Linked DNA regions of Desulfatitalea tepidiphila. The protein of the gene in region 2 interacts with the protein of the main gene of each other region in a pairwise test. Links are inferred from orthologs where the notes say so. Each region holds a gene or a part of one and is shown on either strand. Other genes may lie near its edges.

What was found.
Region 1: the proteins of DFT_RS15910 (region 2) and acpP interact in binary tests that used the Escherichia coli proteins (3 or more experiments, as listed by UniProt). The link is inferred for Desulfatitalea tepidiphila from one-to-one orthologs.

Annotation. Positions count from the first base shown.
Region 1 is NZ_BCAG01000001.1:16,360-28,654, reverse strand. Bases 42-2,724 are described here. They hold acpP (acyl carrier protein), read right to left. Parts: upstream 1,656-2,724; coding sequence 1,428-1,655; downstream 42-1,427. Other genes in these bases: DFT_RS00120 (acyl-CoA dehydrogenase family protein), read right to left, coding at 2,544-2,724; fabG (3-oxoacyl-[acyl-carrier-protein] reductase), read right to left, coding at 1,777-2,541; fabF (beta-ketoacyl-ACP synthase II), read right to left, coding at 42-1,222. Outside these bases: more of fabF, read right to left, coding at 1-41; more of DFT_RS00120, read right to left, coding at 2,725-4,190; rpmF (50S ribosomal protein L32), read right to left, coding at 4,218-4,400; gltX (glutamate--tRNA ligase), read left to right, coding at 4,805-6,205; DFT_RS00105 (hypothetical protein), read right to left, coding at 6,620-8,020; DFT_RS00100 (lipase family protein), read right to left, coding at 8,076-9,101; DFT_RS00095 (phospholipase D-like domain-containing protein), read right to left, coding at 9,076-10,671; DFT_RS00090 (TAXI family TRAP transporter solute-binding subunit), read right to left, coding at 10,698-11,690; DFT_RS00085 (LssY C-terminal domain-containing protein), read right to left, coding at 11,817-12,295. UniProt on the Escherichia coli protein: Carrier of the growing fatty acid chain in fatty acid biosynthesis.
Region 2 is NZ_BCAG01000003.1:2,542,810-2,555,397, reverse strand. The notes cover bases 3,938-6,696. They hold DFT_RS15910 (alpha/beta fold hydrolase), read right to left. Parts: upstream 5,841-6,696; coding sequence 5,034-5,840; downstream 3,938-5,033. Other genes in these bases: DFT_RS15905 (Fic family protein), read right to left, coding at 5,851-6,696; DFT_RS15915 (YibE/F family protein), read left to right, coding at 3,938-5,037. Also shown: DFT_RS15930 (bifunctional GNAT family N-acetyltransferase/carbon-nitrogen hydrolase family protein), read left to right, coding at 1-705; DFT_RS15925 (NADP-dependent oxidoreductase), read left to right, coding at 743-1,687; DFT_RS27015 (hypothetical protein), read right to left, coding at 1,724-1,858; DFT_RS15920 (alkaline phosphatase), read left to right, coding at 2,248-3,810; more of DFT_RS15915, read left to right, coding at 3,895-3,937; more of DFT_RS15905, read right to left, coding at 6,697-7,086; DFT_RS15900 (hypothetical protein), read right to left, coding at 7,226-7,597; DFT_RS15895 (hypothetical protein), read right to left, coding at 7,799-8,296; DFT_RS15890 (CoA transferase subunit A), read left to right, coding at 8,591-9,550; DFT_RS15885 (CoA-transferase subunit beta), read left to right, coding at 9,559-10,356; DFT_RS15880 (pyridoxal-dependent decarboxylase), read left to right, coding at 10,491-12,113; DFT_RS15875 (putative quinol monooxygenase), read left to right, coding at 12,418-12,588. UniProt on the Escherichia coli protein: The physiological role of BioH is to remove the methyl group introduced by BioC when the pimeloyl moiety is complete. It allows to synthesize pimeloyl-ACP via the fatty acid synthetic pathway through the hydrolysis of the ester bonds of pimeloyl-ACP esters.

The DNA.
Region 1 (12,295 bases), on a different replicon or contig from region 2:
GAATCAGGGAGGCGTTGGTCCCGCCAAAACCAAAGGAATTGGTCATGGCGTTGGCCACATCGGCTTTACGGGCGACATGGGGTACATAGTCCAGATCACACTCCTCGCCCGGGTTGTCCAAATTGATGGTCGGCGGAATGATACCTTGCTCAATCACCAGTGCGGTGAATACGGTCTCGATACCGCCCGCCCCGCCCAACAGGTGTCCGGTCATGGATTTGGTCGAACTGATCGGTACTTTGTAGGCCGCGTCACCAAAAGCCAATTTGATGGCGCGTGTTTCATAAAGATCGTTGAGGGGAGTCGATGTGCCGTGGGCATTGATGTAATCGATATCGGCCGGTTTCAGCCCCGCGTCCTCCAGGGCCGCCAGCATGCACCGGGCCGCGCCCTCTCCATCCGGCGGCGGCGACGTCATGTGGTACCCGTCGCCGCTCATGCCGAAGCCCGTGATCTCGGCGTAGATCTTGGCCCCCCTCGCCTGGGCATGCTCCAGCGCCTCCAGAATCAGGATGCCTGAACCTTCGCCGACCACGAATCCGTCCCGATCCCGGTCGAATGGACGCGACGCCTTTTGGGGGTCGCTATTGCGGGTGGAGATCGCCTTCATGGCACCGAACCCTGCGATACAGGTGCGGGTAATGACCGATTCCACGCCGCCGGTGATCATGGCGTCGGCCTTGCCGTACTTGATGATTTCGAAGGCCTCTCCGATGGCATGGCCGCCTGCGGCACAGGCGGTGGCGATGGAGGAGTTGGGCCCCTTGGCGCCGAATTGGATGGAGATCATGCCCGGGGCCATGTTGCCGATCAGCAGGGGGATAAAAAAAGGGCTCACCCGCTTGGGCCCCGCGTTTTCCACGGTACGGGCCGTTATCTCGAGCATGTTCAGACCGCCCAGGCCACACCCGGTGATGACACCGACCCGATGCCCGTTACTGCTATCGATCTTCAAACCCGAATCCTCGATGGCCATACGCGTCGCCGCAACGGCATAGGCGATGAAGGTCTCCATGCGCTTGGCATCTTTTTTGGGCATGAAGTCTTCGGCATTGAATCCTTTGACTTCCGCGGCGATTTTGGTTGCGTAGTCCGTCGTGTCAAAACGGGTGATTTCACCCACACCGGATTTACCGGCAATCAGCGCGGACCAGGTCTCCTCGACGCCGATTCCCAGCGGCGTGACCAAACCGATTCCGGTTACCACTACCCGTCTTTCCAAAAGTACCTCCTTATACGCGCCGATGCCGATTCTAACAGACAAAAGGAACTGCCCGAACATGCGGACAGCTCCATATGTGCGGCTGGACGACCGGAGCATCGTTTCAATCGTGCCGACATCCCGTGGCGCAACGTCAACGCGTCCCGAATCGGTTGGCCCAGCGTCAGCCGACCCTGTGGCGCCGCCTGTGCTATATCCCTTGTCTTCAGTGGGAAGTGATATAGTCGATGGCGTCCTTTACGGTCACCAGTTTTTCTGCGTCCTCGTCCGAAATGTCGATATCGAACTCTTCTTCCATGGACATGATCAGCTCCACCAGGTCCAGGGAGTCGGCGCCCAGGTCATCCACAAATGAAGCTTCGGGGACCACCTCATCCAGATCGACACTCAATTTTTCGGCAATGATTTTTTTGACTTTGTCTTCGACTGACATTTGAGCTCTCCTTTCACGTTGGGTCAGCACCTCGCCCCCAGATCACCAGAACCACTCAGCAGTGCGGGCCGGGCCATGATATCTTTCTAATTGATCCATAACATCTTGATATTTTTGACTTCTACATGAACATGCCGCCACTGACATGCAACACCTGTCCAGTCAGATAGGCGGCCTCGTCCGATGCCAGGAACGCCACGGCATTGGCCACATCCTCGGGTTGTCCGGCTCGCCCGAGAGGGATCGTGGCCAGCATGGCTTCCTTGACCTTTTCCGGCAAAACAGCTGTCATCTCGGTATCGATAAACCCGGGGGCAACGGCATTCACGGTAATCCCCCGGGCCGCATATTCCTTGGCCGTCGTCTTGGTCAGGCCGATAAGGCCCGCCTTGGCGGCCACATAGTTGGCCTGACCGACATTGCCGATCACCCCTACCACGGATGCCATGTTGATGATGCGGCCATAGCGCTGCTTGGCCATGGCACGGGCGGCGATCTGGGTGCAAAGAAAAGGGCCCTTGAGGTTGATGTTCAACACCGCGTCCCAATCGGCCTCTTTCATCCGGGCCATCAGGTTATCCCGGGTGATGCCGGCGTTGTTGACCAGCACATCGATGCGGCCGGTGTCGGACACGATCTGGTCGAAAAAAGCCGCCACCTCTTCCTGGACTGCCACGTTGGCCCAGATGCCTACGGCCTCGCTTCCGGCTTCCCGCACAATGGCGATGGTTTCGGCTGCAGCCGCCTCTTCCCGTTCACGGTCGGCCGGAGAAAAATAGTTGAAGAAAATTTTGGTCCCCGGTGCGGCCAGCTTGATGCAGATGGACCGGCCGATACCCCGGGAGCCGCCTGTAACCACGACAACGCGCTGGGTGTCTGAAGTCATCTCTACCTCTCGAAAATAAAATCCGCGATGCGGTCCATGTCCTTGGTCCAGTTGGTGCGACCGGCCAGCATTTCCGTGTAGGCGATGTCGGCCAGGTGCTGCTGGGCCGCGGCCGCATCCAACTCTCCGCTCATGGCGATGCGCAGCGCCTTTTCCCCCACGACCTGGGTCACCTCACCGGCGAAAACCCGCGCCATGGCCTTGAACTTTTCCGCTTCGGGATCGTTGGCCTGCGCCAGGCGGCACGCCTTGCGGGCCAGGCTGACACCGACCTCCACGTGGATCATCATGTCGGCCAGGTCGAACATCAGTGCCTGCTGACGGGTCAGTCGGTTGTTGTGGGCCAGATCGATGGTCTTGTTCAGCGCGTCGGCCGCCAGGGCGTAAAACCGGCAGCCGGCATCGGCGACCTTGGCATCCAAAGCAGTCATCTCCTCAGCCATGTCGCCATAGAAGGCCCCTTTGGATTTGCGGCTGGTTTTCCAGCGAAACGTGCTGATGATGCTTTGCTGGATCTCGCTGGTGCCTTCGTAGATACAGGTGATCTTCACGTCGCGTTTGATCTTCTCGACACCGAATTCACAGATGTAGCCATAGCCGCCCAGGGCCTGCATGCAGTCGTTGGCCGCTCGGTCGGCCGCCTCGGTGGCAAAGATCTTGCCGATGGCCCCTTCGACCTGCAGGTCATCTTCGCTGCCGTCGAGCATATGGGCCACGTCGTCGATGTAAGCCTCGGCGGCCGCCATGCGAACGGCGTTGGGAACGATGAGTTTGTGGGTATAGCCCTGCTTTTCCGACAGGGTCGTACCGAATTGGATGCGCTCCTTGGCGTAGGGGATGGCGATCTCCAGGGCCGCCTTGCCGGCGCCCAACCCCATGGAGGCGACCATCAACCGGGTATAGCCGAACACCTGGTTGGCTTGCTTGAGTCCTTTGCCCGGCTCGCCGCCGATCAGATTTTCGATGGGCACGAACACATCGTCGAAGGTCAACGGCGAGGTGTTCGAGGCTCGGATCCCATGTTTCTCCTCGCCCTTGTGCTGTTTGAAACCCTCCATCCCTTTTTCGACGATGAAAAAGGATGGGCCCTGGGGCGTGCTGGCCAGCACGGTCACGATATCCGCATAGCCGCCGGTGGAAATGAACTGTTTGGAACCGGTGATCCGGTAGCCCTTGATCTGGCCGTCCTCTCCGGTGACCGGTTCCGCCTTGGTCTTCAGTGCCGCCAGGTTGCTGCCGGCGCCGGGTTCGGTCACCGCATAGGCCACCAGGGAACCGCCCTCGGCGATTCGGCCCAGCCACTTTTCCTTTTGTGCTTCGGTGGCACCCACCAGGATGGGATCGGTACCCAACTGGATCGCAAAAAAACCGGTGGCCACGCCCAGACAGATCTTGGCCGTCTCTTCGGTCACCTTGCAACAGTCGCGCGCCCCGCCGCCCATGCCGCCGTATTCCTCGGGAATAAAAAGGAGTTGCAGGCCGATCTCAGGCCCCAACATCTCACGGATCTCCGCTTCTGGAAACACCTCTTCCTTATCCCACTTGCGAATATTTTCCTTGCTCAGCAGCTTTTTCCCAAGCTGGCGGACCGTATCCACCACCATCTGACGTGACTCGAGATCCAATCCGCGGTATGCGTTGTCGCTCATTGGTACGCGTCCTTTTTTTAACTGGGATTAATCTTTTTCGGTTTCGGTGGCGGTGCGGCCTTTATAAGAACCGCAGCTGGGGCAGGCATGATGGGGCAGCATCGCCTCACCACACTCGGGGCAGGTTACGGTGGTCGGTGCGTCGATTTTCTGGTGCGTGCGTCTTTTGTCCCGTCTTGACTTGGATATCTTTCGTTTTGGTAGCGCCATGAGTAATCTCCCAACTATTTGAAATAATTATACTTATAAGTATATTTGCCATCCCTTCGAACACAGAGGCCTCTAGTAATTAAAATCAACGGGCTTGTCAAGGCGTTTTTGACCTGAAACGTACACGCCGTGCTTGTGCGGTCCCAAGGGATATGTTATGGATGGCCGTTTTAAAAGCCACACGTAATGGGCAACATACAATCGGTTTGATATATTTACAATATTGCGACCGAATCACCAAATGAATTTCAAGACCCGATCAAAAAAGCCGGATGCTCGACAATTTTGCCGGCCAACGCAAAGTGTGAAGTACCATAGAACTATCCAATCGATAGATGAACAGATTGACTAGTTTAACTATGCTAACAAAAATACCCGCAAGTAAAAATCAAGGATAATGCCCCATGTCAACCGTCAGAACCCGATTCGCCCCCAGCCCAACCGGTTACCTCCACGTCGGCGGCGCCCGCACGGCCCTGTTCAACTGGCTCTATGCGCGCCATACCGGCGGCACCTTTATCTTGAGGATCGAGGATACCGACCAGGCCCGATCCACCGAGCAATCGGTTCAGGCCATATTCGACGCCTTGAAGTGGCTCGACATCGACTGGGACGAAGGCCCTTTCTATCAAAGCGACCGCTTGAATCTTTACAACGACTATATCGATCGGCTCGTGGCCCAGGGCCATGCGTACTATTGCACCTGCACCCCCGACGAAATCGAAGCCATGCGTGAACGCGCCCGTGCCACCGGGGCTAAACCCCGCTATGACGGCACCTGCCGCGAAAAAGGGCTGCCGCTGTCCGAGGGGGCGGTGGTGCGCTTCAAATCCCCTGTGATGGGCACCACGGTCATCGAAGACGTGGTCAAAGGCCACATCGTCTTTGCCAACGACGAACTCGACGACTTCGTGCTGCGCCGCAGCGACGGCATGCCGACCTACAACTTCGCCGCCGTGGTGGACGATGTGAGCATGGAAATCACCACCATCATTCGGGGCGACGACCATATCATGAACACCCCCAAGCAAATCCTGCTCTACCAGGCACTCGGCCGGCCCTTGCCCGTGTTCGCCCACGTTCCCATGGTCCTGGGCAACGACCGAACACGCATGTCCAAGCGTCATGGCGCCACATCGGTGACCGCCTATCGCGACATGGGCCTGCTGCCCGAAGCGTTCATCAATTTTCTGGCCCGGTTGGGATGGTCCTACGGCGACCAGGAGTTTTTTACACGCCAGGAACTGATCGAGAAGTTCAGCCTCGACCGGGTGGGCAAATCGGCCGGCATTTTCGACGCGGTCAAACTCAACGCCCTCAACGCCGACCACATCCAGGCTGCCCGACCCGCGGATCTGGTCCGCCACCTCAAGCCGTTTCTCGAGAGCGAAAGTTGGGACACCCAAGACGAGGCCTATATTAAAGGTGTCATCGCGACCTTGCAGACCCGCAGCAAGACCCTCAAAGAGATGGCCATGCAGGCCCGGTTTTATTTCGAAACGGATGTCGCTTATGACGAACAGGCCGCCAAAAAATTTCTAAAGCCCAATGTCCTCGAACCGCTGAAGCATCTCAAAGAGCAATTGGCCGCACTGACGACCTTCGACGAGAAAGCCATCGAGCAGGTGTTCGTACAATTGATGGAAACATTCCAGATCAAACTGGGCAAAATCGCCCAGCCGGTGCGCGTGGCCCTCACCGGCACCAGCGTCAGCCCGGGTATCTTCGAAATCATCACGGTGCTCGGCCAGGCACGGGTGGTGGCCCGACTGGAAAAGGCCCTCGGCTACATCGCCCGGCACTAATTTGCCCTTGACTCAAGGGCGTCGTTTCATTATGTAACGGGCCACACACGCTGGGGGATCGTCTAGCGGTAGGACTACGGACTCTGACTCCGTCTGCCGAGGTTCGAATCCTCGTCCCCCAGCCAATTTAAAATCAAGGGGTTACAGCTTTTTTGCTGTAGCCCTTTTTTGTCGGGTGAGCGTCTGTGTGAGAATCTGTGTGAGAAAAATCCTCAAAACGATCCTCCAAAACAGTCATCGCCGGCGCTCGGATTCACCGATAGAATGCAAATAGATTTCTGTCGTGGTCCGGTTCTCATGGCCGAGCAGGCGCTGGATCGATCCGATAAGAACGTTGACCTGATCGAGCATCGAGGGAACCGCCGTTGAAAACCTTCTGATCTTTTTGGCTAATTGCTGGCAACAGGGTTTTCTCTACCGCTGCGTTGGTTGGTCTTCTTTCTCTGTACCTTTGAAAAAATGCGGCACCAATCGAAGTAGTCCCAGGCCAACAATCAAAAAAGAGACGAGGATCACCCCCCGCCAGAAGATTCGATCGACAATCGCATCTACAGGCTCACGCAGACCTGAAATTTTCTGATCCCACGACTTGGATTCGAGCACCTGCAGCACCTGTTCGAGTAAGTGGGTCACGTGAACTGCGGCGCGTCCGGTTTCGATGGCCGCATCGCGCACGTCGGTCATGCGAAGGGGTTCCCCTTTGTCTTGCGGATCGAGCACAAATCGACCTACGACCGTGTCTATGGCGTTCACTGTTCCTGTCAGCTCATTGGCGAGCGTTCCGGAAACCGAAATCGTTTTATTGAGTTCGTCCATAAGATCCAGTATCTCGCTTTTCCGGGTCGCAAGGTCGTCCAGAAGCATTTTCCGCTCTTGGGCAAACCGCTGGAAGAGATGGTCGATGGCGGCCGCTCTTTCGGCCGACAGATTTGAAAAAAAGGCCGCCTGCTGTTTTCCCAAATCGTCTTGCAGCGTACCGACGCGCTCGGCCAATGCTTCGCTGAGCCGCTTGATCGATTGAACCGCCCCGAAGATCTGTACACCTTCAGTTTGGCCGGCGAGACGATATGCCGTGAGTTCGGCCTGCTCTCCAAGAAGGTAGGGATAACGGCCGGCGAACCAAAGCAGCCGTTCTCCGAGAAGGCGCGTCTCGTCGATAACAGCGCTGGCTTCGCCGATATCCTTGAGCAACCCTTTCGCTTTGCCCCGCAGTGGCAGTGCGCTTATCCTGCGTTCGTCCGTGAAATCCTCGAATCTTACCAGCGAAACGACCGTCTGGTCAGAATTCTCCGCTATCCACGCACCGATTAATTCATGTAATGTGCGCTCCTGATCTTCCGATAGTGTTTTTCGAGCTGAACCCCAAGCATGCGCTTCGGCGCGCTTCAGCCGTTGGACCGCAGGTATGCCAGCGCCGCCTATGCCTGCCGGTATCCAGTGCACCTCGAACGACCATGTCTGAAGAGAAGTCAGAACCAGCAGATCAAGTAAACTTACTGAAGGATTTGGACCTACCGCGATGTCAAGACTGGCGCCCACACCGTTCCGGAGAAATGACTGTGCGAGCCAGCGCCCTTTCGAATCCAGTTCGCCGCTGTGTAATAGCAAATATATGGACTCGCCGAGAGATGCGATATAATCGTCGGCCATGCTCATGACCAGCGCCTGTATTTTCAATGCCGCGCCGTCGTCCTGCCGCGTTTCCGTGGAAGAAGGCGTGGATGATGTCCTCAAAGCACAGGAGATAACAAGCACAAAGACCAGGGCAGAAGTGTAAAAGGATATGACTCGGCATGCGTTACGCCACTTTGACATCGGTCATGTCTCCATGAATCTTCTCGGAAAAGAATAACTATCCGTTCAAAAAAATCTAATCTCGTTTCTTCATGGTTTCCACCAATTCGTTCCAGAGGAAAATGGCATAAAACAAGGGAACATGGTCGCGGATTGCACTCGGCACCCAAAGTACCGATCCCAGGTCGCCACCTTCGGAAGCATCAGAAGCCTCTCCACAAGGCCCTTGGATCGCCAGCTCCCACTCGCCGTGGCCATCATCAGGACCCGTCTTGGGGGTGATCCGTCTGAGCTCCCCAACATGGCGAAATGATCCGGCAGGCGGGAGGCTTGCAAAAATATCGTTGCCATTGACGATCCGGAACGCTTTCGGTCGAAACCGCGATTCAAAGGTCCGATCTCCCACTCGCGGCGACCCGAAGGTGTAAAGCCCTTGTACAGTCTGCAACCGGTCGGCGGCGAGCGTTGCAAGCGCCGCACCCAAGCTATGGCCGGTAATCCAGATCTTGATACCTTGGTCCTGCAATCGTTCGGTCTCCTGAAGCAGTTCGTCCCAAACATCTTCCAGGGCGGCTTTGAAGCCGCTGTGAACCCTCCCCCCTGGGACCCATTCGGATAACCTAATGTCGATGTCGGTTTTTAAATCAGCCACGATCCGACGTGGATTGAAGGACTCGCCTCGCTTCCAGATCTCGCTGCCGCGAAACGCGATGATGGCGTAACGATTGTTCGCGGCGATAAAGCACTGGGTACTCGATCGGTTCAGGAATCTGATGTGTTTCAGGCCGGCCTGGGTGAATTGCGCTCTTACATAGGTCTCGTCCGCATAGACCAGCGTAGAAATTTCCGCCAACCACCAAGCATTGATCAAACTGAATGACGAGGCATTGTATTCGAACGGGAAAATCTGCCGAAACTGAAAATAGCTGTAGTCCTTGTAGGGCGGAGAAAGGTTCCTTAGGGTGATTTTGGGAACTTCCTTTTTGCAAATGAATGTTGCGCCGGGCGCATCATTGAAAAAACCAAGGGTGACAGACGCCACCATTACAAAGAGCCCGATAGAGAAAATGATTGATTTACAGCAATGGCTCAAATAGATCACCGAACTCCTTTCGAAGTTTGTAGAGCACATCGGAAGGCGCTTGGAATTCATTCGCTTCTTCCACTGTCACTGGGCGGCTATATGCCAGGTCATTTTCATAAAAAAATTTCGAAAGCTGAGTTGAAAGGATATCGCTCTCGAAAACAATAGCCGTTTCGCTATTGAGCTTTTCACTACGGGGATCTAGATTATAAGAGCCTACAAGTGCATAACGTCGGTCAAAGACAGCGTATTTTGCATGAATGGTCCCTTCGCTCTGATGTGTCTGGTCGTAACGCCGGCCGTGCCATTCCCAGATTTGGAGGCGACCGCCGCTTTTCTTAACCCCGCCCTCCTGGTTAAGGGACAAAAGCTTCTTGTAATACCCGCGCCCGACCATCGTCAATTCGGGCAAGTCATTCGTCTCGGGGCTATTGGTGAGAATCATCACTCGTAGTCCCCGGTCAACGGCATTTCTAACCGCATCGAAAAAGTCAGGGGAGGGAATGAAATAGGCGTTACAGATGATCACCTCACGCCGGGCATGGTCAAAAAGCTTCCGATAGGCCTGCTGGATATAAGTTTCCCCGAACCGAGGGCGATTGTGGAAAAAGCGGCAACGCGCGTTGACGTAATTCAGTTTGAGTTCCCTCTGCGCCATACGTTTGACCTGCTCGGCCAGCTCGGAGCGAATGACGTAGGAAACCGTTAGCTTCCCCGTCCCATCCAGCAGCTTTCGTGTTGCGTCCCAGTAGATATCGGTATTCAAAACACCCCGACTCTCCTTGATGTCAACAAAGTGCTGGTAGTTGCGGTCGAAAGCCGTCACCATGTCGGCCACGACAGCACCTCTGACGATAATGTCCTGATCGCGCCAGCACCGGTCAGGGTCCGCGGGATCGACGCGGAAATATTCGTTGGCGATATTCAACCCACCGACCACCGCAGCCCCCTGCCCCGTTTCGCCATCCACGATCCACATTTTTTCATGGTAACGGTGGTTCGGCGCCTCGGGATCCTTTAGCGGCGATAAAAATGGCACCGGCACCTCGTTGAACCACTCGAGATAGAGAGATTCGTAACCCTGGACTTCTATGCCGTGCTGCTTCAAATCGAAATACATCCACTGAGTCTGCAAACCAAGGTTCGATGGCGCGTCCACGATCACGCGGACGTCGAGACCTTCAGCTTTTTTCCGCTTCAGGATTTCCGCAATATGAAGCCCAGATTCATCTGCCCAAAATACAAGCGCCTGGATGCGAATCGATCTCTTGGCTTTTTCAAGCAACTGAACACGGGCTGTGAAGGAAGTGTCGCCGTTTTTCAGAAAGGCCAACTGATTGGACTTGGGCTCATGCGGGTCGAACAGGCCGCGAAGTGCCGGGTCGCCAAGCGGACTTTCAGCATATTCATGGCGAGGACCGAACACCGGCGCCGAACGGCTGCCGGGGTTGGGGTTTTCAAACCGCGGCATCGGAGGCGGCGGAGCGCCGCTGCCGGATATGGGTGGCGCCCCAACCTTACTCCCGCAACCCAGCAGGGCCAGGGCAAGGATAAAGTCGATTATAAATCGCCCGCATCTGTTCTTCATAAGACCTCAACCCGGCATCAAATCGGTTATTTGATCAAACTAGTTTCCTTGAAATATCTGAGCGCCCCGGGATGAAGCGGCGCACTGAGCCCTTCCAGCATCCCCTCCTTCGTCAAATGGTGAAGGGCTGGATGCTGTTGCCGAAACATCTCCAGATTTTCAAATACTTCCTTGGTAAGGGCATACACCACCTCCGCCGACATTTTGGATGAGGTGCACAGCGTTGCGGCAACACCCACCGAGATCACGTCCGCCGGGTTCTCCGATACCGGATAGAGTGTTCTCACCGGAATGGCTGTTTTGGTGTAAAAGCTGCTGCTCCCAACCAATTTGTCGATGATCCGACTGGAAATGGGAACAATATGGGCCTTGCGCTGGCCGGACAACGCTTTTTGAATCGTTTCACTCGGATGTCCCAAAGTCGAAAAAAACGCGTCAATACGATGGTCCAGCAGCAGTTCCGGTGCTTCGAAAGCCTCAATTTCGTAAAGCAGCATATCTTTCTTTGGATCTAAGCCCGCGGCTTCGAGGACGTCGATAGCATTCCGATGTTGGCCGGAGCCCGGATTGCCGATATTGACCCTTTTGCCTTTGAGATCCTCAATTTGAGCGATGCCCGCATCCATTGCCGCCACTAGCGTCACGGTTTCATGATGAAGGCTGAAAACGCTGCGCAGCTCTTGCTGGGGCCCTCTTTCCAACCATTCAGTTAACCCATTGACGGCCTGGAATTGTTTATCGGCCTGCGCCAGACCGAATTCCAGATACCCTGCCAGGATTGCATTCAGATTGAACACCGATCCGGGTGTTGACTCAACCGTTGCCCGAATTCCATATTGGCTGCGCTTCTGATTGACTATCTTCGCGATAGCCAGGCCGGCTGGAAAATAGACACCCGACAAATCGCCGCTGCCAATCGTTACAAAGACATCCTCGGCTTTAAGTTCTACCGGATCTATATTCAAGAAACAGGTTGCAACAAAACAAACAACGAGAAAAGCCGCTGTCCTTTTCTTCATCGAAACCCCTCTGCAGTTCCGAGTGGTGCCGGCGTATTCCAGTCGAAACCGGCACCGTTGCCACTCAAAGGAAATTTCATTATGCTCCAGACACTTCAAAGGCGTTTGCAGGCGAAGGAGATACGGCTATTTTCCGTTTGAAGACCCCAGGTGGAATGTCTCAGGCCTCTCCCAGTCGAGATCTTTGAGTTGGTTCATGGCAATAGGCCCCTGGTCGAGAATCAGTACGGTCCGGTATCCGTCCGTAAAGTATGGATCGCCGGTCAGGTTGATTCTCGGATTCGATGGCCTGGCGCGCCCCACACCTTTCACAAAACCGACTTTGGCAAGCATCTGGGAATATATCAAATCTTCGATCAGCGCGTGACGCGCTTCGTCGACGTCAGGGTCAATCTTGTGGGTGACAGGCGGCCATGCTTTCAGCGTAAAGCGCACGCCGATGTCGCGGCTGATTTGTCCGACAAAGACAGGCTTACCGTTGAAGCGCAAGTTGCTATACCACAGGCGCAGATGGTTGCGCTCGTGAATGTCACGGCGTGGTTTCTGACGGGCAAAATCCTGGCCACGGCCGAAATAATATAGTGGACTCACCGGCGAATATCGGT
Region 2 (12,588 bases):
GAGGCCATGCGCTCGCTGGCCGAATATACCGAAGAGATCCGGGCGGCTTTCGTGAGCATGGCCATCTCCTACAACACCAACATCGTCGCCGGCAGCGTGCCGGTGATAGAAGAAGACCTGCTCTACAATGTCTCGTACCTTTGCCGTCGGGACGGCACCTGGGACGAGCAACGCAAGCTGCATATCACACCCGACGAGGCGCAGTATTGGGGGTTCAGGGGCGGCGAGGAGATCAAGATATTCGATACCGATATCGGCAAAATCGGCATACTCATCTGCTATGACGTGGAGTTTCCGGAACTGGCCCGCTATCTGGTGGACAAAGGCATGGTCCTGCTGTTCGTCCCTTACTGGACCGACACTAAGAACGCCTACCTGCGCGTGCGGCGTTGCGCCCAGGCCCGCGCCATCGAAAACGAATGCTATGTGGCCATTTCCGGAAGCGTCGGCAATTTGCCGAAAGTCGAGAACATGGACATCCAGTATTCCCAATCGGCCGTTTTTACGCCCTCGGACTTCGCCTTTCCCCATGACGCCATCGCCGCCGAGGCGACGCCCAACACGGAGATGACGCTGATGGTGGACCTGGATCTGGATCTGCTCAAAGAGTTGCGTCAACAGGGCAGTGTCCAGAACCTGCTCAGTCGGCGCAAAGAGCTTTACGAGGTGGTCTGGAAACCGGCCAACAACAAGAAGAAAGATTAACCTGGCATTCATAAGGCCTTGATGCAGGTGGTGTGCGATGAAATCAGCGGTGTTCCATGCTTTTGGCGATATCGATGTGATTCGGATCGTAGATTTGGAGATTCCGGCTACAGGAGAGGGTGAGGTCCTGGTCCGTGTTCGTGCCGCGGCGGTCAATCCCAAAGATACCTTCATCCGAAAAGGGCGTTTCGCGGCATTGACCGGATCCGGGTTTCCCATGCGAACCGGATTCGATTTTTCGGGCGAAGTGGCACAGGTGGGAAGCGGCGTGGCAGGCTGTATGAAGGGCGATCCGGTCTACGGCATGCTCGATGGCTGGGAGGGTGGCACCTGTGCCGAGTATCTTGCGGTCAAACCCCACCAACTGAGCATCAAACCCGCCAACCTCTCCTTCGAGGAGGCCGCCGCACTGCCACTCGTTTCGTTGACGGCGTTGCAGGCCTTGCGCGACGAAGCTCATGTCAAGTCCGGTTTCAATGTCTGCATTAACGGTGCCGCGGGTGGCGTGGGCAGCATGGCCGTACAGATCGCCAAATGCTTCGATGCGACGGTCACCGCCATCAGCAGCCGACAAAACCACACATTTCTCAGGGAGCTGGGGGCAAACCGCTGCATAGACTACCATGATACGGACATTACGAGCAGCCAAGAACGGTTCGATATTTTTTTCGACGTGTTCGGCAACCAGTTGTTCGACAACGTACAGCCGATTCTGGCGCCCAAAGGCGTGTGGGTCTCCACGGTGCTGCGGCCCGAGGTCGGCGAGGCGGTGGAACGGACCCGAGATTCAAAGGGGCAGCGTGCCAAGCTGGTCATCGTACGGGCTGACCGGGAGGACCTGGACCAGGTGCGCCAATGGGCCGAGGCCGGCCTGATACGGCCGGTCATCCAACAGGTTTTCCCCCTGGCCGATATCGCTGCCGCCCATCGCCAGCAGGAGAGCAAGCACACCCGCGGAAAACTCGTCGTTACCATCCCTTAGCCGCCGGCATGCATCCCGATAACTTCGAGCACATGCTCATAGATCTGGCAGCCTGAACTTCAACGTCACCTCGCCAGTGTCCCGGTCGATGTGCACCATTTGACCGGACGGGTCGCCGGTGCTGATCTTACGGCCGGTGGCCATCTCCATCAAGCCGCCGAGAGACTGCATCCCGGCATTGAGCACCGCCTCGATTTTTTTCGGGAGGCTGGTGGTTCAACATATCACCGCCTCGGCGTTGCGGCGCGGTTAGCGCACTAGATCCGGATCGCATCATCACCGTAATGGCTATCGATCATTAAAATCGAAGTCCATTTCCTTGCACAATTTTAATAATTTCTTCAAACAGCGCTAATCATCCCCTGATAAACCTTGACCAACTCCTTCGGCATTGCTCACAGCGCGGCCTGCCGAACAGAGTTCTGCCCAAACGAGTTACGGTGCCGGAATTTTTGGGGAAGGGGGGGGTGGATAGGCAAAAGGATAGTTGTGATGATGGGCCATCGAACGATGAAGACCGAACGAATCCATTTATTTTTTTAAACAGAGGGGGAACACGGATGAAGTTGAGAAAATCTGTCCGCACGATGATGCTGGCCATTGCAATGCTCGCTGTCGGAGCCATTGCCAATGCCGGGCAACCGAAATATGTCTTTTTCTTCCTGGGGGATGGTATGTCCAGCTCCCAGATTCAGGCCACCGAAGCCTATTTGACGACCTCGAACGGCGGATCGGCGAGGCTGGCCGAAGATCTATTGAAACCGGAAAACAGGCTCAACATGAGTAAAATGCCGGTGACCGGCATGCAGACCACCTACGATGCCTTTGCCCTGATGACCGATTCGGCTTCTTCGGCCACCGCTTTCGCATGCGGTCTCAAGGCAAAGAGCGGCACGATCGGCATGGATCAGAATCTGGCGAACACCTATAAAAGCATCGCCCAGTTGGCGCATGAAGCGGGAATGAAGGTGGGCATTCTTTCCAGTGTTTCCCTGGATCATGCTACCCCGGCGGCCTATTATGCCAGCGTCGCGAATCGCGGGTATATGAACAATATCGCCACCCAACTGGCCGAATCGGGCTACGAGTTTTTTGGCGGCGGCGGGCTGGTTGCACCCACCGGGCCGGCGCGAAGCGGAGATACCGGCAACAATGTCTGGGATCTTCTGAAGGCCAACGGCTACACGGTGCTCAACGACCGTTCATCCATCGAGGCCCTCAAGGATGAGCCCATGGATAAGGTAGTGTGCATCAATCCCTGGCTGCAGGACAGTTCCGCCATGCCCTATGATGTGGATCGGAAAAATTCCGGAAGTGACAATTTGTCCCTGGCCGAGATGACCGAGGTGGCCATCGCAAATCTGCACTCTGATTCAAAAGGGCCGCATAAAAAATGGGGGCGAAGACCCGGTCGCAACAACGGGTTCTTCATCATGGTGGAAGGCGGCAAGATCGATTGGGCCTGCCATGCCAACGACGCCGTGGCCACCATCGGCGATATGATCGATTTCGACAATGCCATCGGCGTGGCTTTGGATTTTTACCGAAAGCATCCGCATGACACCCTGATCGTGGTGACCGGTGACCATGAGACCGGCGGTATGACCATCGGTCATGCCACCACGGCCTATACGGCCTACTACGACAAATTGATGGCGCAAAATTATAGCTACACCTATTTTGGGGCCAATCAGTGGCTGGATCACAAGGCCGACTATGGCGATGGCTACGCGTATCAAGCTCCCAACAACCTGGAGAGCAACAGCGAAATGATATCTCTCATGAAAGAGGTGTTCGGCCTCGATTATGCGTCGCTGAACGCTTACCAAAAGGAAAAACTCGAAGATGCCTATGACAAGTCCATGTGCGGGACAAACGACAATAGCGCCGACGAGAATACATTGCTCTATGGCTCGTATGAGCCGATCATCGTCACCATCACCCACATTTTAAACGAGAACGCCAGCATCGGCTGGACCTCCTATTCCCACACCGGCGTTCCGGTCCCGCTTTTCGCCCAGGGCCGTGAAGCCTGGCGGTTTGCCGGCTTCTATGACAACACCGACATCGCCAAAAAGCTGGCCAAGGCGATGGATGTCGGGGAACTGCCCGTTGAGAAGTAGGTCTTGAGCTTTTATTTTTTTCCAACGGCGCCGGTGGGACACGGCGCCGTTTCGTTATGCTTTCTCGGGAAAGGACATCAAGGGTTGGAAAACAAAAGGGAGTGGCTTTTTTCTCTGATCATCGCGGGGATATGCCTGGTGCTGGCGTTTGTGAACCTGGCGCCGATGAGTGCCGCCCAGCGTGGTATGCATGCCCGTGGCCGCATCGTCGCAGTGGACAACACCCACGTGCGCCAGAATTTGATCGTGCGAACCGAGGCCCAAGTGCTCACGGTTCGGCTTCTGGACGGCCCTCACAAAGGCGATGAATTTTCCATCACCAATATGTTGACCGGGAAAATGGAGTTCGATGAATTCTACGAAACCGGTGGGGTCATCCTGGTGGAATACGACGTCGTTGACGGAAAGCCGCGCCATGGCGTGGCGCGCGGCTACTACCGGCTGGGCAGGCAGGCCATGCTGATCGTTCTCTTCGGTTTGCTGTTGGTCTCCGTTGCCGGTGTGACGGGATTGAAGGCCGTGCTCTCCTTTGTGTTTGCCGCCATGGTGCTCTGGAAAATCTATTTCCCCTTGCTGCTGCAGGGCTATCCTCCCCTGGCCGGCGGTTTGGGCGTGGTGGCCTTGCTGACGGCCGTGATCACCTTTTCGGTGGGAGGTATCAACCGCCGCGGCGTGGCGACTTTCCTGGGGTCAATGATGGGCGTCCTGTTGACCTGCACCCTGGCCGTCTGGTTCGCCAAGGCCTTTGCACTGCACGGCGCCGTGCGACCGTTTGCCGAGACGCTGCTCTATTCGGGATACATCGAGCTGCGATTGACCGATATATTCATCGCCAGCGTCTTCATCGCTTCATCGGGTGCGGTCATGGATCTGGCCATGGATGTTGCGGCAAGCATGGATGAAATCAAACGCAAGCATCCGGCCATCGGCGTCATGGAACACATCCGCTCCGGCCTCCGCGTGGGACGGGCGGTAGTCGGCACCATGACGACCACGCTTTTGCTGGCCTATTCGAGCAGCCATATCACCATGTTTCTGCTTTTCATGGCCAAGGGGCTGCCAATGGAAAACCTGCTCAATGCGCCTTTTGTCGCCGCCGAAGTGCTCAATATCCTGGTGGGCAGTTTCGGCCTGGTCACCGTGGCGCCGTTTACGGCCCTGGTTTCCGGTCTGCTTTATCAGAAAACCGCCGAATCGGCATCGGTTCCAGGTTGTGAAAACGCCTAGCCGGCATCCACCTTTTTCAAAAAGTCGATGATCGCCCGGTTGCACGCTTCGGGTTGTTCGATCAGGATCTGGTGTCCGCCGCCCTGGATCACGATGAATTCGGCGTTGGGGATGCGTTCGGCCAGAATCCGCGAATTGTCAGGCGGAATCAGCACATCATCGGCGCCGGTCATGACCAGGGTGGGCGTCGTTATCCGTTGTAAACGATCATAGGCATCGTGGTTTTGAATCGCCTTCATCTGGCGCTGCAGGATTTCGCCGTCGGCCGGATGCTTCATGGAGACCGCGGCATATTCCTGGACCACCGATAGACGCCCGGAAAGGGTTTGCGGTGCGAAAAAGACCCCGGCCGCCTCGAGACGGGCCTCCATGCTCTGATCCACGGCCATGCGCTCGACGGCGGCCATCACCTTGTCTTCGGCCTTCACCTGGTGCCACCCGCCGCAGTGGGTTACGACCAGAATCAATCCCCTGACCCGCCGGGGGTGGCCGAGGGCCAGTTCCTGGGCGATCATGCCTCCCATGGAAAGCCCCAGGATATGGGCGCGGGAGATCTCGAGGCCGTCCATCAGGTCGACCACATCTTCGGCCATGTCCCGAATCGTAAAGTCGCCGCCGGGATCACTGGATCGGGCGATGGCACGATTGTCGAAGGTGATGACCCGATAATGTCTGGACAGATCCGGAACCTGGGCGTACCAGTGGTCGGCATTGCTGCCCAGACCACGGATCAGGACCAGCGGATCGCCCTGGCCGGTGGATTCGTAGTAGAAATTGATGTTGCCATGGTGGATATAAGGCATGGTCGCTCCTTTATTCTTCGGTTGCCTCTCCCAGGACCGAGGGGTCGAAAATGTCCGGAAAATAGTAACGCAGCACTTGGGTTGGAAAGCCGATGGTCAATGGCGCGCGGTGGGATGACGAGCAGACCAGTCCCTCCCGAACCAGCTGGCTGACGATGCGTCGGGCGTGTCGATCGGTTTGATGGTCCATGCCCATGATCGATCGAGCCTCCCCCCTCGGCACTTCGCCCTGCAGGAAAAGCGCCTTGAGCAGCTTGGCGGAGCGTTGATCCAACGGGTCCGTCGCGCCTCGTGTCTTGTCGCGGTCCCGGATGTAGCCTTCGATACGGGCATCGATTCGGTTCAAACCGAGGATTTTGTCCATGAACCGGATTTGATCCAGGCAAACCTCCAGGAAGTAGAGGCAGAAATCGGCGAAATAGTCCTGGTCGAATCCCTTCCGATCTTCGTCGGGTGAATCCGCTGACCGCAGATTGGTCATGTACCACTGCTTATCTCTAGAAAACCCGCGCGACAGGGACCATAGATTGCTTCGGTTGATGCCGGCGTGCGCCAGGTATAAACCGGAAAAGAGCCGAGTGACGCGGCCGTTGCCATCGCGGAAAGGGTGGAGCCATACCAGGCGGTGGTGACTCGCGGCGATGGCGATCAAACGCTCGTCGCCGTGAAAGTTGACCGGATCGTAAGCCCGGCTGAATTCGGCAAACGTGGCGGGCAACCGGTCGGCGGAGGGCCCGTGGGGCGTCAGGCCGCCATCCAGAGAGACCTGGCCGTCGCGCATCTGTCCAGGAAGAACTGCATGGCGCGTAAAACCGCCCTGGTCATGGACGAAGAGATGGTGGGAGGGCAACTGTTCATAGATGGTCCGGTGAATCCGGCTCACGAAATCTTCGGCGCAGATGTTGACCGGAGGGGTCTCCAGGACCTCGGCCATCAGGACGCGTTCTGCCCGCACATGGGCCGCGCACAACTCCTGGGCATAGCGTTTCTGTTCGTCGCCCGAAAAGTCCTGCTGCAAGGCGGCCTCGATGTCCAGGATGGAGGTCTTGTGCCCTTCGATCAAATTGGAGTGGTAGCTGTTGAGAAAGCGTAAGCGATCGCCGAGGGCCGCAGCCGTGCGGACGGCGATGCGGCCCTCCAGGGTTGATGAGGCGATGACCACCTCCTGGGCCATGTCCTTCAGCTCACCCAGCCGTCGGCGTGGTATCGCCGGGTCGAAGGAGAGGTCGAGGAGGTGAGTGGCCATACGACTCCGATGTCCGGTTTCATGTCCAGTTTAATGGGAAATTATATTCTAAAAAAAATAAAAAATAAAGGCATATTATAAAAATATGAGTGTTTTTATCCCATTTATTTCCGGTAAATATGTCCGGATCTATGTCCGCTTATTGCACCCAGCTCAGGATGGCGGTTCCGAGGATGACGCCAATGATGCCGAACATGCGCTGGCCCTGCTCGGAAACTTTTTCAAAATACCACTGGGTCATGCGGCTGAAGATCTTCTGGGGGTCGGTGTAGGCCAACACGCCTTTTCCGATGGCCAGAAGGCCGATCAAACGAAAGATCCACGGATAGACGACGGCCGAACCGGATATCAAAAACAACACGCCAAGCACTGCGGGTACGGCTGCGATGTATTTCGGCGGATATTTTTGAAATAACCCTTTGAGCATCTCCACGGTGGCGGTCGTGTAAAGAATCAGGCAGGAGAAACCGGCGATGCTTCCCACACCCAGTAGATAGGCGATCACTTTCATGATATTGGACTCCTTTGATTTGATAGGTGAAGGTGAGGCGGGACTTTCTTTTTGATGGCACCAAATCCTGATGGTGTCAAGGCAGGGCTTATAAATTTCGTTCAGCGCAAGGTTCCTGCGCCCAGAGACCTATATTCGGGTCCTTGAACCGATCAAAACCGTCGCTCAGGAGGCGATATCTACGGCGTCATCGCTCCGCTTTCAGTCGATCTCCAGTTTTCGATATCCTACGTCATCGTAATATTTGATTCTGCTTTCGGTGGGGTTGAAGGACAAAGGCCTGGCCCTTGGACCTTGCACGTGTTGGGGGTCGACCTCAGGGTTTGGCCTTGTTGAATCAGGGTGGGATGGTGGCCGATCAGCGTTGTCCTCCTCCATCGCCGTGATGTCATCGGTCGTTGAAATTTCCAGGTCGGAAGGCGGAGGCGGAACCTTGGTGCGGTAGGGCGCGGGGAGGGTGACCATATCCGATTCGTTTCCTTCGATATCCACCGCTGTAATCCCCAACATGATGCTCGTTTCATAACGAGTATCCAGCTTCAGCACATCGGGCAGGCAGACTTCGCGAACCTTTCCCAGCTCGAAAAAGTTGGAATCGTAGTTGACCCGATCCCCTTTGGACCAATAGAGCCGATAACCGATGACCTCTTCTGAATTCGATGGTTGCCAAGTTAATTTGCACTTACTGATCTTTCCCATACATCTCCCCCTCAGCGCGTGATGCCATGATGCGTGTCCAATAGGATGCCAACCATTCGTTTGCACAAATCTATATCAGCTGGGCCTTTCAACCGTCAATACGGCATCGGCCACCTGCTCCACCCGAGCCCGGTTGAATGAATCGAATTCAGTTAGAATCGCTGGAAGAAACGTGACCATATTGCATTATTTTTCGCTTTCCAGTACCTTCGAATTCTCCGAATCTGCTGATCCGTCGGACTGGTGGTGTGCTGATAGGAAATCGGATTTAAAAATTCAACCCAAGGAATGATGATGGCCCTGAACAGGATGAGTGCTGCGGACGCCGTCGGGAAGTACATCAAGGATGGCGACCAGATCGCCCTCGGCGGATTTACCGTGAACCGGAATCCAATGCTGATGATTCGCGAGATCATCAGGCAGAAAATCAAAGACCTCTATCTCGTCGTTCACTCCCATGGACAGGGAATGGAACTGCTGATCGGCGCCGGATGTGTGAAGCGCGTCGAACTGGCATACGGCGGCGTGGCACGATTCGCGCCAACCGGGCATCGCTTCAAAAAGGCGTTTCTGGATAAAACCATCGAGGTAGAAGACTATTCGAATTTCCACATGACACTCCGTTTCCTGGCCGGCGCCATGGGGTTGCCGTTTGTGGCTACCAAATCCGGTCTCAATACCGATATCGTCCGACGCTCCGGCTTTTCCGCCGCATGCCGCGGAAAAGACCGGGTACCGGAGCACAAGCTGAAAATCATCGATGATCCGCTTGACCCGAACGGCGGCGAGGTCATCGTGTTGCCGCCGCTCAAACCGGATGTCGCCATCCTGCATGCCCAATTTGTCGGGGATGAGGGAACCTGCCGTATCTGCGGCCTCTCCTTCGCCGATATCGAGCAGGCGAAAGCGGCCAAAACCGTGATCGTTACCTGCGAGGAGATCATACCGGAGGATATTATCCGTCAGGAACCGGATCAGAACAGCCTGCCGCATTTCATGGTGGACGCCGTCATTGTCGCTCCTTTCGGTGCCCACCCCACGGCGTGCCACAAGTTTTACGATTACGATCCCGTGCATTTGAATCTCTTTAAAAACATGGCCCGTGAGGACGATCGCTTCGCCGACTATCTGAACGAATGGGTGTATTCCCTGGACAGCCAGGAAGCGTATCTGGAGAAGGTGGGTATCAGGAACATTTTGAAAATAAAGGCGAATTCAGCTTTGGGATACGCTCCGGGACTGGATCGACGATAGGACCAACCATGGAAAATTATACTGCCAACGAGATAATGGCCCTGAGTGCCGGCCGGCTTGTCAAAAACGGAGACATATTGTTCGCCGGTACGGGGTTGAGCATGCTGGCGGCAACGGTAGCCAAGCGCATCCATGCCCCGGAGGCCGTCGTCTTCTTTGAAACCGGTGGCATCGATCCCAGCTTGGACGAACTTCCCCTGGCCGTTGCCGACCCTCGCGTCATGGTGGGCACCTCGATCAACACCAGCCTGGTCGACGCGCTCAGTCTGCTGGGTCACTCGAAGTTCCGGACGATCGCTTTTTTGGGGGCGGCCCAGATTGATTGTTACGGCAACCTGAATTCAACCCTTCTGGGTAGCTATGAGCATCCCCGGCAGCGGTTTCCCGGGTCGGGCGGGGCTTGTGATGCCGCCAGCATGGCTTATGGGGTGATTATTTTCATGCAGCACCAACGCCAGCGGTTTGTAGAGAAACTTGACTATTTTACGAGTCCCGGCTGGCTGACCGGCGGCGACTCCCGGCGTCAAGCAGGATTCGACCGCGGCGGGCCGATAGCGGTGGTCACCAATCTATGCGTGATGAAATTCGATGAACACACCAAAATGATGTATCTCGATGAATATTATCCCTTCACCGACCCTGGAAAAGTGGCCTCGGAAACAGGATTCGATTTGGACATTTCGAGGGCCAGAATGGCATCCCCTCCCTCTGAGAGTGAACTGGCCACGTTGCGCAGCAGCGTAGACCCGCAACGCCTGATCCTGGGGCCGATGCCGAAACCGCAGGCTGCAGCAGGCAACACCTGATCGGACGGAGTGCTTCACCCGGTGCTGCATGGTTGTCATTTTAAATTCAGGGGTCATTTTTTAAGAGGACAGTGATGGGGTATCTGTTTTTGTGATGGTTGAACATCGATCCAAAGGGGCAAAGTGGGCAAAGCATGGTTAAGGACAATCCGAAGCAGCAGCTGGTCGCCAATCGCGAGACACTGGAGCGCATATTTCATCGGCCTGAAAATGATCAATCCCGAGTGGTGCTCACCAAGTACATGGAACAAATCCTGTTCGGGCTGCACGACTTTCTACGCGAACACGTCGGGATCACGGAAGAGATCTCGCTCAGGTTGCTGGCCTCCCGCTTTACCTCATCGGACATCGCCCGAAGCCCGGTCAAAAAGCTGGCCGATGTGATTTCCGAGATCATCGAGGAGATCGCTCCCCACGCCGTCAATGTCTCTTCACCCTATTTTGTCGGCCACATGACATCGGCGATTCCGTTTTTCATGGTCCACCTGAGCACCATTGTTGCCGCCTTGAATCAGAACCCCGTCAAACTGGAGACTTCCAAAGTGGTGAGCGTCTACGAACGACAGGTTCTGGCCAAGGTTCATCGGTTGTTGTTTGGCTTGGACCAGGAATTTTACGACACCAATGTCCAGAAACCCGAAAGCACGCTCGGGTCGTTCGTCGAGGATGGGACCCTGGCCAACCTCACCGCCCTATGGGTGGCCCGAAACCGGTTGTTCTCACCCTCGTCGGGCCACGCCGGCGTCGAACAGGAGGGGTTGGCCGCAGCCATGGAGGCGCGCGGCATCCGGCGGGTCAGGGTGCTCGTTTCGGAACTCTGCCATTATTCGATACGCAAGGCGGCCGGCGTGCTGGGGTTGGGAAGCCAGGCCGTGGTGCCCATTCCCGTCGACCACAGCAACCGGATGGATGTCCAGGCATTGAGGCGGGTGGTAGAAGAGATGCGCCGCGACACGGGAACCGCTGTCCTGGCCGTCATCGGCATTGCCGGTACCACGGAAACGGGTGCCGTGGATCCACTCCACGCCATTGCGGACCTGTGCCGCGAACATCGCATCCATTTTCATGTGGATGCGGCCTGGGGCGGGCCTGTATTGCTTTCCCAGCGCTACGCCGGCCTGCTGGAGGGCATCCAGAGAGCCGATTCCGTGACCATCGACGGCCATAAGCAGTTTTATCTTCCCATGAGCTGTGGTATGGTGTTTTTTAAAGATCCGGAAGCCATGGATGCGGTGGCCTATCATGCGGCCTACATCAATCGTCCGGGTTCGGTGGATCTGGGCATCCGTTCCCTTGCAGGCTCTCGTTCCGCTACTTCGCTGGTTCTGGGCAGCGCCCTGGACATCATGGGGTCTGGAGGATATGCGCTTCTTATCGACCATGGCATCGAAACGGCGCGTGCGTTCGCCGAAGAGATTCGTCGGCGTCCCATGTTCGAGCTGGTCACGGCGCCCGAGCTCAATATTCTCACCTATCGTATCGCACCCGGGCAGTGGCGCGCATCATCCGATATAGATGAAGATAAATCGCTGGATATGCTGAACCGGATCAATATCCGGCTGCAGCGGTTGCAGCGGGAAGCGGGCAACAGTTTTGTGTCGCGTACCACCCTGAGGCGTTTCGGCCAGCCGGACACCGTCGTGCTTCGAGCAGTGATCATGAATCCACGCACGACACCGGAAATATTGCGGTCCATACTCGCCGAGCAAGAGAATATTTACCTGGAGCGAATTGCCCCTTCCCTGCCAAGACCATAGAGTGCGATACCCGGCACCCCTTGAATACCACCTGGCCACATGCATCGAAAAGCAGGGAGGCCTCTTTGATTGAAGTCCTCCCCATTGGTCGTTTAATGGAGCGGATACCGTGAAATATAACGGAAACCTTAAAGTTTCACGGTTTCCGCAGCTCGTCAGAGACGATCAAAAATAACCCTTGTCATAATTATTAACTATCAAAATCAATAAGATGTTTCTTTATTGATGTCGATTTAGGCAACGGCAAGCATATTGCGATAGTTTCAATTCAGGAGGGCTTTTCAACACAACAGGCGGTGAGACCATGGTACGGATGACAGTCGTTGCGAGAGTGCGGCCAGAAAAGCGGGGTGAACTGCTGGACGCGATGCGTTCCCTGCAAAGGGACAGGCTCTTGGAACGAGGCATCTGCGCATCGCGTGTCTATGAGTGCAAGGAAGATACGACCCATTTGGTCCTCATTGATGAATGGGAA